2 regions of the Pseudoduganella sp. genome follow, and region 1 is predicted to be linked to the other one. Evidence: riboswitches for the same ligand, from Rfam matches in the RefSeq annotation. Region 1 holds a riboswitch; the other holds the start of a gene.
What was found. Region 1 has a riboswitch for thiamine pyrophosphate ahead of thiC (phosphomethylpyrimidine synthase ThiC). Riboswitches for the same ligand answer to the same signal wherever they lie in the genome.
Positions count from the first base shown of each region.

Region 1 (7,131 bases):
TGATGCCGCTCTGCGCAGCGCTCGGGGTTTCCAGCGCGGTTTCACTGCCGCCGGTCGGCACCACGGAATTATTGTTGCCGGTGCTGGGTTCCAGCAGCAGGCGCACCTGGGTGTAGTTGCCGGACGGTAGCGAGACCTGGCCCAGCGATTCCAGCACGCCGTTGGTCAGGTTGAGCAGGTTGATCTTGCGCGCCGGCGCGACATTAAGGTCGGTCCAGCCGCTGTCATTGTCGCTGGCGCTGGCACTCTGGTGGACGCGCACCTTGGAAATGGTGACGTTGACGGCATCGAAGCCGCAGGATGGCGCATCGGTCAGCGAGACGCCCAGAATGCCGGCGGTCTGCGCCGGCGGTGGCGGCGCGGTGTCGCCGCTGCTGCCTCCGCCGCCGCCACAGGCAGCCAGCAGGAGGGTGGAAGTCATGAGGGAGAACCAGGAGACTTTCGTTTTCATGATATGCCTCTCGTCGTTATGTGTGCCTCTCCATTATCCATTCCAACTGGAAAAAAACTATGTTCGCTAGCGAACATAAGCATGGGCCGGGTCCTAAGGCTTGCCGCAGGTCGCGCCCTGCAAGCGCTGGTACGCCGCCAGTGCCTGCACCAGTCCATAGCCGAATTTCTCGTCGCGCCCCTTGATGCCCAGGTCCAGCGCGCTGGCGCCCAGGGCGCTGCGCACGTCGGCCTGGGTGCATTTCGGGAAGTGGCTCCACACCATGGCCGCCACGGCTGAAACGTGCGGCGTCGCCATCGAGGTGCCGTCGTAATGGGCGTAGCTGTACGGCGCCACGGTGACCGTCGCCGACTGCCCCAGTTTGCCCAGCAGCACCGTGCCGTCGCTGTCGGACACGCTGAGCGCCGGGATCTTGCTGCCCGCCGTCCCCAGCGTGCCGCTGAAGCTGCCGGCCACATTGTTGTAGATCACCGCGCCCAGGCCGCCGCTCTTTTCGCAGTTCGATACCTTGACGGCGAAGTCGATCGCGCCGCGCTGGATCAGGCACACCTTGCCCGCCACGGCGGTGTTGATGGTGTCGCCGATGCCGAAGTTGGCCATGGCGGCGGTGGCGCTGGCTTTGGCCGAGCCTTCCATGGCGCCGGCCTCGAAGTCACTGCCGCCGACCGTCAGGCTGGGCAGGGCGCCGCTGCCCATCGGTACGGTGGACAGCACGCCGACGCCGGGGGCGGCGATTTCCACTTTCTTGTTGTACTGGGAGAAGGTAGCCCAGGCCTTGTTGGCGTCGAGCGCGGCCACCGACATCACGGAGGCATAGCCGGCCGGGTAGGACTGGGTGCGGTTGCCATCGTTGCCGGCGGCCGCAATCGAGAGTACGCCTTGCTGCGCCAGCTTGGCGAAGGCGGCGTCTTCGGTGCGGCTCGCGCGCGCGCCGCCGAGCGACATGCTGATCACGCTGGCGCCGTTGGCGCCGCACTGGTTGGCGGCGGCCGCCAGGGTGGACGAGTAGGCCCAGCCGTCGGCGCCGAAGACTTTGACGATGTGCAGTGGCAGCCTGCCCGCGCTGGACACGCCCAGCACGCCCTTGTTGTTGCTGAGCGCGGCGATGGTGCCGGCCACGTGGGTGCCGTGGTGGTTTTCATCGGTATCCCAGCGTCCGGTGCCGGAGTCATTCAGGCCGGCCATGGTGTTGCCGGCCAGGTCTTCGTGTTGCCCGTCGATGCCGGAGTCGATGATGCACACCTTGCGTCCCGCCGCGCCTTGCGGCAGGGCCGGCAACTGGTCGGCCTGCACCAGCGGGATGCCATACGGGATCAGTTGCCCGCTATGGGCGGCGTCGGGCGTGGCCAGCGCGGTCGCCAGCGGGTAGCGCTTGACGTCTTCTTCCACGTAGAGGAAGTGCGGGTTGTGCTGCAAGCCTTTCAGCGCATGGGCCGGGATGGTCATGGCCACCGCGTTCATGCCGAAGATGAAGCGCGTATCTTCGCCTTGCGCGGCGGCAATTGCCGCCTTGGCCTGGTCCGCCATCCTGGCCTCGAAGGCGACGATGACGCGGATCTTTTCGGGCTTGGCGGCCACGGCGGGCGCGCTGGCGGCGGCCGCGATGGCGGCCATGAGGATGGCGTTTCTCAGCTGCATGATCGGCTCTCCCAAATGAATTGCTGACCTGATCTAGCGTAGGAGAAGCACCCAGGCGCCGCAATCGAATTATGCAAGTCGCGCGCGACTATCTTCAGGGCGTTGTTTTTCGGAGCAGTTTACATTCCTCATGGAAAAAGCAGCGCGCTCAGGCGCTACAGCTGACATTCCACGGCACGAAGTCGCTGCGCTGCGGCCGCAGCGACAGGCGCAGTTCGCCGCCGATATCGCTGTGGTAGACCAGCAGCGGCAGCTGGTCGGCGCCGCGCCCCAGCGCCGCCAGCGCGAAGTTGCGCGCGCGCATCGGCGCGCAGCTGGTGTTGCCGGCCATGAGCAGGCGCGCGCGCTGCAGCATGTCGCCCTGCGCTTGCAGCAGCTTGAGGATCTCGATTTCCGGCAGCGCGGCGCGCAGTTCGACCATGCTGGCCGGCGGCGTGCCGCAGCTGGTGGTGTGGTGCACCCAGATGTACTGGCTGTTGTCGACGCGCCAGCTGTCGTTGGCCTGCTGCGAATAGCGCGTGCGCTCGACGCGGCACAGCGGCAGCACCAGGCGCACCGGCGGCGCGTCGACGCTGGCGGTGGCGGCCAACACGGTAGCCCCCGGCGCGCGCTCCAGGCGTAACGCCGGCGCTGGCGTGCCGGGCGCGGTGCGCTGCCAGAACTGGGCGAAGGAGCGCTGCTCGGCCAGGTTGGGCGCGCGCACCGCGCTTGCTGGCGTGCTGGGCGTGCTGGCTGCTGCGGCTGCCGCGTGGACAACAGCGGCGGCCATGAATACTGCATATCTCATCCGGTTTCCTTTCAATGCGCAACGATTATAGATATAATCCGCTCGCTGCCGAAAGGTGGCACACGCTAGGGGTCCTGCGCGCTGCAAGTGCGCGGGTGAGAAATACCCTCCGAACCTGATCTGGATAATGCCAGCGAAGGGAAGCTTCAGGATACGCAAGGCCGCGCCCGCACGGCGCCGCCGCCGCGCAGCCTAACCTCCTTTGCTGGCTCCTGCGCCAACAAAGGAGCCAAATTGAACGCCAATCCCAAATTCCTCGCCGAACAGGCCGAGGTAGACTCCGCAGCGGTCGCGCCGCTGCCCAACTCCCGCAAGATCTACGTCACCGGCAGCCGCGCCGACCTGCGCGTGCCGATGCGCGAAATCAGCCTGCATGGCGAGAACGCACCGGTCACCGTGTACGACTGCTCCGGCGCCTACACCGATCCGGATGCGAAGATTGATATCCGTTCCGGCCTGGGCACGCCGCGCGCGGCCTGGATCGCTGAGCGCGCCGATACCGAATTGCTCGATGGCCCAAGCTCCGAATACGGCCGCCAGCGCCTGGCCGACGCCGAACTCGACGCGCTGCGCTTCAAGCTGCACCGCCAGCCGCGCCGCGCGCTGGCTGGCCGCAACGTGACGCAGATGCATTACGCGCGCCAGGGCATCATCACGCCGGAAATGGAATTCGTGGCGATCCGCGAGAACCTGCGCCGCAAGGAATACCTGGCAGGCCTGCGTGCGCAAGGAGAGAAGGGCGCGCGCATGGCCGACCTGCTGGGCCGCCAGCACCGCGGCGAGTCCTTCGGCGCCGCCATTCCCGAGGAAATCACGCCGGAATTCGTGCGCGACGAGATTGCGCGCGGGCGTGCCATCATCCCGGCCAATATCAACCACCCGGAACTGGAGCCGATGATCATCGGCCGCAATTTCCTGGTGAAGGTGAACGCCAATATCGGCAACTCCGCCGTCACCTCCTCCATCGGCGAGGAGGTGGAGAAGATGACCTGGGCCATCCGCTGGGGCGGCGACACCGTGATGGACCTGTCCACCGGCAAGCATATCCACGAAACGCGCGAATGGATCGTGCGCAATTCGCCGGTGCCGATCGGCACCGTGCCGATCTACCAGGCGCTGGAAAAAGTGAACGGCAAGGCCGAAGACCTGACCTGGGAAATTTTCCGCGACACCCTGATCGAACAGGCGGAGCAGGGCGTCGACTACTTCACCATCCACGCCGGCGTGCTGCTGCGCTATGTGCCGCTGACGGCCAACCGCATGACCGGCATCGTCTCGCGCGGCGGCTCGATCATGGCCAAGTGGTGCCTGGCGCACCACCAGGAGAACTTCCTGTACACGCACTTCGAAGAGATCTGCGAAATCATGAAGGCCTACGACGTCAGCTTCTCGCTGGGCGACGGCCTGCGCCCCGGCTCGGTGTGGGACGCCAACGATGCGGCGCAGCTGGGCGAGCTGAAAACCTTGGGCGAGCTGACGCAAATCGCCTGGAAGCACGACGTGCAGGTGATGATCGAAGGCCCGGGCCACGTGCCGATGCAGCTGATCAAAGAAAACATGGACCTGCAGCTGGAGCAGTGCAGCGAGGCGCCGTTCTATACCCTGGGCCCCTTGACCACCGATATCGCGCCCGGCTACGACCACATCACCTCCGGCATCGGCGCGGCGCAGATTGGCTGGTACGGCACCGCCATGCTGTGCTACGTGACGCCGAAGGAGCACCTGGGCCTGCCCAACAAGGCCGACGTCAAGGAAGGCATCATCACCTACAAGATCGCGGCGCACGCGGCCGACCTGGCCAAGGGCCATCCGGGCGCGCAGATCCGCGACAACGCACTGTCGCTGGCGCGCTTCGAATTCCGCTGGGAAGACCAGTTCAACCTGGGCCTGGACCCTGACCGCGCGCGCGAGTACCACGACGAGACCCTGCCGAAAGACTCGGCCAAGGTGGCGCACTTCTGCTCCATGTGCGGCCCGCATTTCTGCTCGATGAAGATCACGCAGGAAGTGCGCGAGTTCGCCGCCAGGGGCATGCAGGAAAAGTCCATCGAGTTCGTCAGGAACGGCGCGCAGATTTACCGCGCCCAGCAGCCATGATGCAGATTGAACTGAACGGCGCGCCGCACGCGGTGCCGCCGCAGCAGACGCTGGACGCGCTGGTGGCGTCGCTGCAGCTGGAAGGGCAGGCGCTGGCGCTGGCGGTCAACCGCCAGGTGGTGCCGCGCCAGCGCTGGACGCAGGTGGCGCTGGCCCCGAATGACAAAGTAGATATCGTCCGCGCCATCGGCGGCGGCTGAAAGGAAAACCATGCAGGACAAACCACTCATCATCGCAGGCAGGGAATACCACTCGCGCCTGCTGGTCGGCAGCGGCAAGTACAAGGACCTGCCGCAGACGCGCGAAGCCACGCTGGCGGCGGGCGCGGAAATCATCACCGTGGCGATCCGCCGCGTCAACATCGGCCAGGACCCGAAGGCGCCGAGCCTGCTGGACTATGTGCCGCCGCACGAATTCACCATCCTGCCCAATACGGCCGGTTGCTATACGGCGAAGGACGCGGTGTACACGCTGCAGATGGCGCGCGAACTGCTGAACGGCCACAAGCTGGTCAAGCTGGAAGTGCTGGGCGACGAGAAGACCCTGTTCCCGAACATGCCGGAAACCCTGGTGGCCGCGCGCCAGCTGGTGCAGGACGGCTTCGACGTCATGGTCTACTGCAGCGACGACCCGATCCAGGCGCGCATGCTGGAGGATATCGGCTGCTGCGCGGTGATGCCGCTGGCCTCCCTGATCGGCTCGGGCATGGGCATCCTCAACCCGTGGAACCTGTCGCTGATCATCGAGCAGGCCAACGTGCCGGTGCTGGTCGATGCCGGCGTGGGCACCGCCTCCGACGCGGCGATCGCCATGGAACTGGGCTGCGACGGCGTGCTGATGAACACGGCCATTGCCGCCGCCGGCGACCCGGTGCGCATGGCGCGCGCCATGAAGCTCGGCGTGCAGGCCGGGCGCGAAGCCTTCCTCGCAGGCCGCATGCCGCGCCGCTTCGCCGCGTCGCCTTCCTCGCCCATGGCCGGGAGGATCGCATGAGCGACCGGCCTTGCGTGCTGGTGTTCTCCGGCGCCGATCCTTCGGGCGGCGCCGGCATGGCGGCCGATATCCAGGCCATCACGGCAATGGGCGCGCATGCCTTGCCGGTGCTGACCGCCATCACCGTGCAGGACAACAACCGCGTGCACGCCGTGATGCCGGTGGCGCCGGAAGTCCTGCTGCAGCAGGCGCGCACCCTGCTGGCGCAAGTGCCGGTGGCGGCCATCAAGATCGGCATCCCAGGCAGCGCCGAAAATGCGAAAGCCATCGCCCAGCTGATCGGCGAGATGCGCGCCACCCACCGCCAGGCGGCCGGCGCGGCGCCGGCCTGGGCGCACAAGCTGTACAGCGAACCGCCGGTGGTGCTGGACCCGGTGCTGCGCAGCGGTAACGGCGATGCGCTGGGACGCGACGACGCCGTGCGCGCGCTGGCTCCGCTGCTGCCGCTGGCCACCCTGATCACGCCCAATGGCCCGGAAGCCGCCGCCCTGGCCGCCGGCGCGCGCCAGGCCGCGGTTGCGCGCGCAACGCCCGCCGTGGCTGGCGCCGCCGTTTCCGCCGTGGCGTCCAGCGCGCCAGGCCCCGACGCCGGCCGCTCCCTCGCAGGCGACGCTGGCGCGCTGGGCGGCCATGGCCACCCGGCCTGGCGCGGCACGCCGCACGGCAACGCGCTGGCGCATGCGCATGCCCTGCGTGCGCTGGGCTGCCGCCATGTGCTGGTGACGGGCGGCCATGACGAGGACAGCGACCTGGTGATCAACCGCTGGCTGGGCCCGGACCGCCAGCAGAACTGGAGCTGGCCGCGCCTGCCCGGCAGCTTCCACGGCAGCGGCTGCACCCTGGCCGCGGCCGTGGCAGCCCTGCTGGCGCTGGGCGACACGATGGCGCAGGCGCTCAGCAAGGCGCAAGGCTACACCCAGCGCGCGCTGGCCGCCTCGTATGCCATCGCGCCCGGCCAGCGCATCCCGCAACGCTAAGGAGTACAGAAGAATGCAAGGACTCTACCTGGTTACCCCCAACTGGGACGATACCGACAAGCTGCTGGCCGTCACCGAGCAGGCGCTGCGTGCCGGCGTGGCCCTGCTGCAGTACCGCCACAAGGATGCCAGCCAGGCACTGCGGCGCGCGCAGGGCGGGGCTCTGCGCGAGCTGTGCCACCAGTACG
Region 1 covers NZ_JAYSCO010000071.1:6,112-13,242, reverse strand. The annotation lists gene ACE3TQ_RS23540 (DUF4382 domain-containing protein) at 1-451, opposite strand, end outside; gene ACE3TQ_RS23535 (S8 family serine peptidase) at 545-2,089, opposite strand; gene ACE3TQ_RS23530 (hypothetical protein) at 2,238-2,876, opposite strand; TPP riboswitch at 2,934-3,035, shown strand; gene thiC (phosphomethylpyrimidine synthase ThiC) at 3,111-4,973, shown strand; gene thiS (sulfur carrier protein ThiS) at 4,970-5,173, shown strand; gene ACE3TQ_RS23515 (thiazole synthase) at 5,184-5,966, shown strand; gene ACE3TQ_RS23510 (hydroxymethylpyrimidine/phosphomethylpyrimidine kinase) at 5,963-6,943, shown strand; gene thiE (thiamine phosphate synthase) at 6,957-7,131, shown strand, end outside.

Region 2 (7,131 bases), on a different contig from region 1:
GTTCCAGGCCGCGGTGGCGGTCCTGGCCCTGGCGTACGAAGGTGTTGGCCGGGTTGGTGAATTCCAGGCCCTGCTCGATCTGGTACGCGGCGGCGGACAGCGACATGCCGTTGATTTCGGTCTTGGCGCCGACTTCCACTTGCTTCGATTTGCCCGGCGCCAGTGCGGTACGCTGGTTGGTGGTTTCGATCGGTGCTACGCCGCCATGCTGCAGGCCTTGCGCGTAGGAGGCGTAGTAGGACAGCTTGGCCGATGGGCTGAATACCAGCGCTACGTTCGGCAGCCAGAAGTTGTCGCTGGTCGGTGCGGCCTTGGCCTGGGTGCGGCGTACGGAAACGTAGCGCGCGCCGGTATGCAGTGCAAGCTGGTCGGTCAGGCCGATGATGTCTTGCAGGTAGGCGGCGCGCTCGTTGTCGGCGCGGCGCTCGGAAACAGGGCCCAGAACGCCGTTCGACATCGGCACCACGACCGGCTTGAAGATGTTGCTTACGCCCGCGTAGTCGTACACGTAATCGCCCCAGCGCTCGTGGTTGGAGAAGACGGACAGGCCGGCGGTCAGCTCGTGCTTGACGCTGCCGGTGGCGAACTTGCCTTGCAGGTGGGCTTTGGCCGATGCCGGCTTTTTCTCTTCGCCCAGGCTGCGGTAGTCGTACACGTCGTAGTCGCCGTTGCTGCAGTAGCCTGGCCACAGTTCTTCGCTGGAGCAGCCGTATGGGAAGGCGGTGTAGTCGTCGCGCTTGAAGCGGTGCTGGTTGGCGCTCAGGGTGGCTTTCCACTCCGGCGAGAGCTGGTATTGGAAGGCGATGCCGATGTTGCTGGTTTCGGTCATCACAGGCTTGGCCCATGGCTGGTCGTTCAGGAAGATGTCGGCGTCGACCACCGGCAGGCGGGTGCCGCCGATCAGCTGGAAGCCTGGCGCGGTCTTTTGCGATTTCTTCTGGTAGTCGGCATCCACGGTCAGCAGCGCCTGCGGGCTGATGCGCCAGTCGAAGGCGGCGGAGACGAAGCTGCGGCGGCCGTCGGCGCCCTTGACGATGGAGCGCAGGCGTTCGCCGGCGGCGTTGATGCGGTAGCCGAAGCGGCGGTCTTCGAAGCGGCCGCCCAGGTCCACGGTGCCCAGCACGGTGCCGCGTTCGGATACTTCAAACAGCACGGAACGCAGGTTGGATTCGGTCGGGCGCTTGGTCACGTAGTTGATGATGCCGCCCGGGGCGGCAACGCCCATCTGCAGGCCGGCCAGGCCGCGCAGCACTTCGATGCTTTCCTTGTTCTCCAGCGGGATCTGGGTGTCGCCGGAGATGGCGTGGCCGTCCTTGCGGTAGGAGCTGGCGTTATCCAGTTTGAAGCCGCGGATAGAGAATTGCTCGGCGTAGCCGACGGCGTTGTAGGCGTCGCCGATGCTGGCGTCGAATTTCACGGCATCGGTGGTGTTGCGGATGTTCAGGTCCTGCAGCTGTTCGCGCGTCAGTACGCTGACGGAGGCTGGCGTTTGCAGCAATGCCTGTTCGCCGAAGCCGGCGACGGAGGCGCGGTCGGCCACGATGCGGTTGGCGGTGATGACCACTTCGGTCAGTTTCTGGTCCTGCGCGGAGGCGGCAGGGGCGAAGGCGGAGGCGATGGCCAGTGCGGCCATGGTGAGGCGGATTGTCATTGTGTGCTCTTGCTGTACGTTTGCGCCAGCGGGAGAGCACGCGAAAGCCCGTCTCCACGGGCCTTCATCCATCTGCGCTTTCCTTCGCTGGCATTATCCAGATCAGGTTCGGAGGGTATTTCTCACCCCGCGCACATGCGCGAGGACCCCTAGCGAGGCGGTATTGTACTACAGGCTCAGTTGCAGGGCGCGCCGCACGTCGGCCGGCGTGATGTCGCGCCGTTCGCCCAGGCCGGTGATGCCGGCGCTTTCCAGCGCGGCGACGGTGGCGTCGATGGCTTCCGCGCCCAGGCCGTAGCCGGACAGGCGGGTCGGTACGCCCATTTGTTCGAAGAAGGCGCGCGTGCTGGCGATGGCGGCGTCGATGCGTTCATCCTCGCTGCCCTGGCTGGCGTCCAGGCCCCATACGCGTTCGGCGTATTGCAGCAGCTTGCCGCGCTTGGCGTCGCGCCGCACCTGCAGGATGCCGGGCAGCACAATCGCCAGCGTCTGCGCGTGGTCCAGGCCAAACAGGGCGGTCAGCTCGTGGCCGACGCCGTGGGTGGACCAGTCCTGCGGCACGCCGACGCCGATCAGGCCATTCAGGGCCATGGTGGCGGTCCACATGATGTTGGCGCGCACTTCGACGTCGTCGGGACGGGCCAGCACTTGCGGGCCCAGTTCGAGCAGGGTTTGCAGCAGGCCTTCGGCGAAGCGGTCCTGCACTGGCGCTTTGGCCGGATAGGTCAGGTACTGCTCGGTGGTGTGGACGAAGGCGTCCACGATGCCGTTGCCGACCTGGCGCAGCGGCAGGGTCAGGGTCTTGGCCGGGTCCAGCACGGAGAAGCGCGGGTAGACGTGGGGGCTCATGAAGGCGCGCTTTTCCTGCGTGGCGGCGCGGCTGATCACGCTGGCGCTGTTCATCTCGGAGCCGGTGGCGGGCAGGGTCAGCACGGCGCCGAAGGGCAGGGCGGCTTTCACGACCTTGCCACCGATTTTCAGGATGTCCCACGCATCGCCTTCGTACACGGCGGCGGCGGCGACGAATTTGGTGCCGTCCACCACCGAGCCGCCGCCGACGGCCAGCAGGAAGTCGATCTTTTCGCGCTGCACCAGCTCAACCGCCTGCATCAGCGTTTCGTAGCGCGGGTTCGGTTCGATGCCGCTGAACTCCAGCACGGTGTGGCTGGACAGTGCGTTGCGCACCTCGTCGTAGGTGCCGTTGTTCTTGATGCTGCCGCCGCCGTAGAGCATGAGCACGCGGGCGTTAGCAGGAATATATTTCGCCAGGGCGGCGATCTGGCCCGTGCCGAAAATGACGCGGGTTGGGTTGTGGAATTCGAAGTTTTGCATAGTGGCGGGCATTATCGCGCAAATCGCGCGCAGCCGTGCGACACGCGGCAAAACCCCTTGCTACACTTGAGAAATCCGCGCCGCAGGCTGACAATGCGTGTATCCGTACGCCTAAGGAGATTGTGATGACACAGGAACACGTGGTCGAGCCGCGCGATTACCTCAACGCCCAGGTGCTCGATATGCACCGGGCCTTGACGTCGCTGGGCGAAAAAATTGAGGCGCTGGACCTGCATAACCAGCGCATCGAAACCTGCACCGACCCTGAGCTGAAGCTGGTTATGGCCAGCCACCGCGATTCTACGCGCAAGCAGATTGCCATGCTGCTGGAGTGGGTGCGCCGGCGCGATCCGAAGCTGGATAAGGAAATGAAGGAAGCGCTGTTCAAGGCGGGGCCGATCGCGGCCCAGTATCACTACGAATAAGAAAATGGGGTACGTCCCCATTTTTTCGGAAAGGGAGTTGATGAAGTTTCAGCCGTACCGGGAAGGCAGCTGGTTTGCCATCCCGCTCAGGAATGGCGGGTATGCCACCGGTTTGGTGGCGCGCCTGTCGCCGCAAGGGAAGGTCATGCTGGCCTACCTGTTCGGGCCGACCCATTGGACCTTGCCGACCCTGGCCGAGGTGCAGGGGCTGGTGGCGGGCGATGCGTTGAAGGTGATCCGTACCGGCGATATGGCGCTGGCCAACGGGCGCTGGCCGGTGATCGGCAATACGCTGGGCTTCCAGCGCGAGGATTGGCCGGTGCCGATGTTCATCCGCCGTGCCGATGCGCTGAAACGGGCCTGGCAGGCAACGTACGGCGACGATCCGGCCAAGCCGGAGCGCGAGGTGTCCGTTCCGTATGATACGGAGGGGTTGGAGAGCGATTCGCTGTTTGGCTACGGCTCGGCGGAACTGCTCATGACCAAGCTGCTGGAGTAGGAGGGCTTATGCACACGGGCGGCTGTTTTTGCGGTGCTGTGCGGTACGAAGCGGAGCTGCCGGTGCTGAATAGCACCTTGTGCCATTGTTCGATGTGCCGCCGCCTGTGCGGGGCGCCCAGCGTGGCGTGGTTCAGCGTGCCGCGCGGGCAGTTCCGCTATGTGCGGGGGCGGCCGTCGGTTTTTCATTCGAGTCCGGGGGTGACGCGTGAGTTTTGCGGCGCTTGCGGTACGCAGCTGACGTTCGCGGACGAGCGTTCGCCGCAGGAGCTGGATATTACGACCTGCAGCCTGGATGATGCGGATGCCATGCCGCCGCAGGACCATACTTTTTCCGCCAGCCGTTTGCATTGGGAGACGGTGGCGGACGATTTGCCGCGCTATCTGCGGACGCGTGCCGATGGGGCGCTGGAGAGCGCTTGAAACCCGGAGAACCAGGGTCTGACCCAAGGGTCAGACCCTTGACGGTTTTGCGGTTGCGGGCTACCCGCACCGCCAGCGTCCGCCCGGACAGGGTCTGACCCTTGGGTCAGACCCCGGTTTGCCGGGTTTCAGCAAGCCGCAGCCCGCGCCAGCAGCAGCTCGCGCTCCCGCTCATTCTGCGTCAGCGCCGCCGCGCGTTCGAATTCAGCGCGCGCCTCCTCCATCCGCTCCAGCTTGAACAGGAAATCCCCGCGCACGCTGGGCAGCAAGTGATACTGCTTCAGCGCCGGCTCATCCAGCAGCTGGTCCACCAGCTCCAGCCCCACCGCCGGCCCGTAGGCCATGGCCAGCGCCACCGCCCGGTTCAGCTCCACCACCGGTGACGGTGCCCGCGTCGCCAGCGCCAGGTACAGGTCCGCAATCATCTGCCAGTCCGTATCCTGCGCCCGCCGCGCGCGCGCGTGGCAGGCCGCGATGGCCGCCTGCAGCACATACGGCCCCGGCACCCGGCCCAGCGCCTGCGCCCGTTCCAGCGCCGCCAGGCCGCGCCGGATCAGCATCTGGTCCCAGCGCGAGCGGTCCTGCTCCAGCAGCAGCACCGGTTTGCCTTCCGCATCCGTACGCGCACGGGCACGGGAAGACTGGATCTCCATCAGCGCCACCAGCCCATGCACCTCCGGCTCGCCCGGCGCCAGTTCGGCCAGGATGCGCCCCAGGCGCAGCGCCTCGTTGCACAAGTCGGGCCGCATCCAGTCGCTGCCCGCGCTGGCGGCATAGCCTTCGTTATAAACGAGGTAAATCACTTGCAGCACGGCCGATAAACGTTCTTCCAGCTCGGCGCCGCGCGGCACCTCGAACGGCACCTTGGCGTCGCCCAGCGTGCGCTTGGCGCGCACGATGCGCTGCGCGATGGTCGGTTCGGCGGCCAGGAAGGCGCGCGCGATTTCGTCGGTGGTCAGGCCGCCCAGCAGGCGCAGGGTCAGCGCCACGCGCGCTTCCATGGTCAGCACCGGGTGGCAGGAGATGAAGATCAGGCGCAGCAGGTCGTCGCCGATATTGTCGTCGAGTTCGCGCTCCAGGTCGGGCGCCGCATCCTGCAGCAGGCCTTCGATCTCGTAGGTGAGCTCTGGCTCCTTTTCCTGCGCCAGCTTCTGGTGGCGCAGGTAGTCCAGCGCCTTGTTCTTACCGGCTTGCATCAGCCAGGCCGCAGGGCGGTCCGGCGTGCCGTTTACGGGCCAGGTTTCCAGTGCGCTGACCAGGGCTTCCTGCGCCATCTCTTCCGCCAGGGCGACATCGCGCAGCATGCGGGTCAGCACGGCGATGATCTTGGCTTCTTCAATGCGCCAGACGGCGACAATGGCGCGGTGGATGCTGTTGTCGTTCATGCACACACTTTAGCATGATAAACTTGAAAACTTTTCCATCGAAGATGCAGCTAATGAAGAAAAGCGTAGCGACAATTCGTGACGTGGCCGCCGCAGCCGGTGTGTCCACAGCCACGGTTTCAAAATTCGTCAATGGCACGCAGCGTTTTTCGCCCGCCGTGGAAGCCCGCATCTCCAGCGTGATCGAGGAAATGGGCTACCGCTCCAACCCGATGGCGCAGTCCATGATCACAGGCCGCACCAAGGCCATCGGCCTGTCTGTACTGGACATTACGAATCCCCATTTCACCAGCGTGGTGAAGGGCGCCAACCGCGTGGCGCAGCAGCATGGCTACACGGTGCTGCTGGTCGATACCGAGGAAACGCCGGGCCGCGAGCGCCAGCTGCTGGAGGCGCTGAGCCGCCGGGTGGACGGCATGATCGTCTATTCGCGCACGCCGGAGGAGGAGATGGACTGGCTGCTGGCGCTGGACCGGCCCGCCGTGTATTTCGGCCGCCCGGATTACCTGAAAGTGCCGGCGGTATCGAGCGACGACCAACTGGGCGCCTTCATGGTGACGCGCCACCTGCTGACGCAGGGCCACAAGCGCGTGGCCTACCTGAGTTTCGCCGCGTCGCGCCGCGACATCGAGCGCATGGCCGGCGTGCGCGAGGCGCTCGCTGCGCAGGGCCTGGAGCTGACGGTCTTTGAAGCCGACGCGCCGACGGCGGCCGCCGGCGAGAAGGCGTGTTCGGCGATCCTGCTGGGACGCCAGCCGCCCGATGCGCTGGTGTGCTTCAACGACCTGACTGCGCTCGGCTTCCTGAAAGCGGCCCAGGTGCTGGGCTTCCGCGTGCCGGAGGATATTTCGGTGGTCGGCTTCGACAATATCCAGTTCGGCAGCTTTGCCACGCCGGCGCTGACCAGCGTGGACCTGCAGAGCGAACGCATGGGCGCGGCCGCCATGCAAAAGCTCCTGGCCTGCATCGAAAGCCAGGAGGTTGAGCCGCTGACGGTGATCGACGCGCAGCTGGTGCTGCGCGCCTCCACCACGGCCCGGGTTTAAAGCGCCACCTTGCGCAGTTCCACTTCCATATCGCCCGGATTGGGGTAGGGGTAGGACTTGACCCAGGAGATGACGTCGTCGCGTGAGGCGGCGTCCACCGCCCAGTAGCCCGCGATCAGTTCTTTGACCTCGGCGAAAGGCCCGTCGGTGATGAAGGGCTTGCCGCCGCTGAACTTGACGCGCGCGCCGCGCGCGGTCGATTTAAGGCCTTCACCAGACAGGGCGACGCCGGCCGCCACCCCGGCGCGGTTGGCGCGGTTCATGATGTCGATGACGGTTGCCGGCGGTTCGAAATCCTGCTCCGCCACCTCATCGGAGCGCAGCAGGATGGCCCAGGCGGTGTGCTTGGGCGTGGCACCGGTGTCGAAACC
Region 2 covers NZ_JAYSCO010000014.1:41,366-48,496, forward strand. The annotation lists gene ACE3TQ_RS09200 (TonB-dependent siderophore receptor) at 1-1,651, opposite strand, end outside; TPP riboswitch at 1,714-1,812, opposite strand; gene ACE3TQ_RS09205 (iron-containing alcohol dehydrogenase) at 1,820-2,983, opposite strand; gene ACE3TQ_RS09210 (ferritin) at 3,109-3,408, shown strand; gene ACE3TQ_RS09215 (immunity 26/phosphotriesterase HocA family protein) at 3,449-3,907, shown strand; gene ACE3TQ_RS09220 (GFA family protein) at 3,916-4,329, shown strand; gene ACE3TQ_RS09225 (RNA polymerase sigma factor) at 4,458-5,714, opposite strand; gene ACE3TQ_RS09230 (LacI family DNA-binding transcriptional regulator) at 5,768-6,760, shown strand; gene ACE3TQ_RS09235 (YciI family protein) at 6,757-7,131, opposite strand, start outside.
Region 2: another riboswitch for thiamine pyrophosphate. It lies ahead of ACE3TQ_RS09200 (TonB-dependent siderophore receptor); the one in region 1 lies ahead of thiC (phosphomethylpyrimidine synthase ThiC).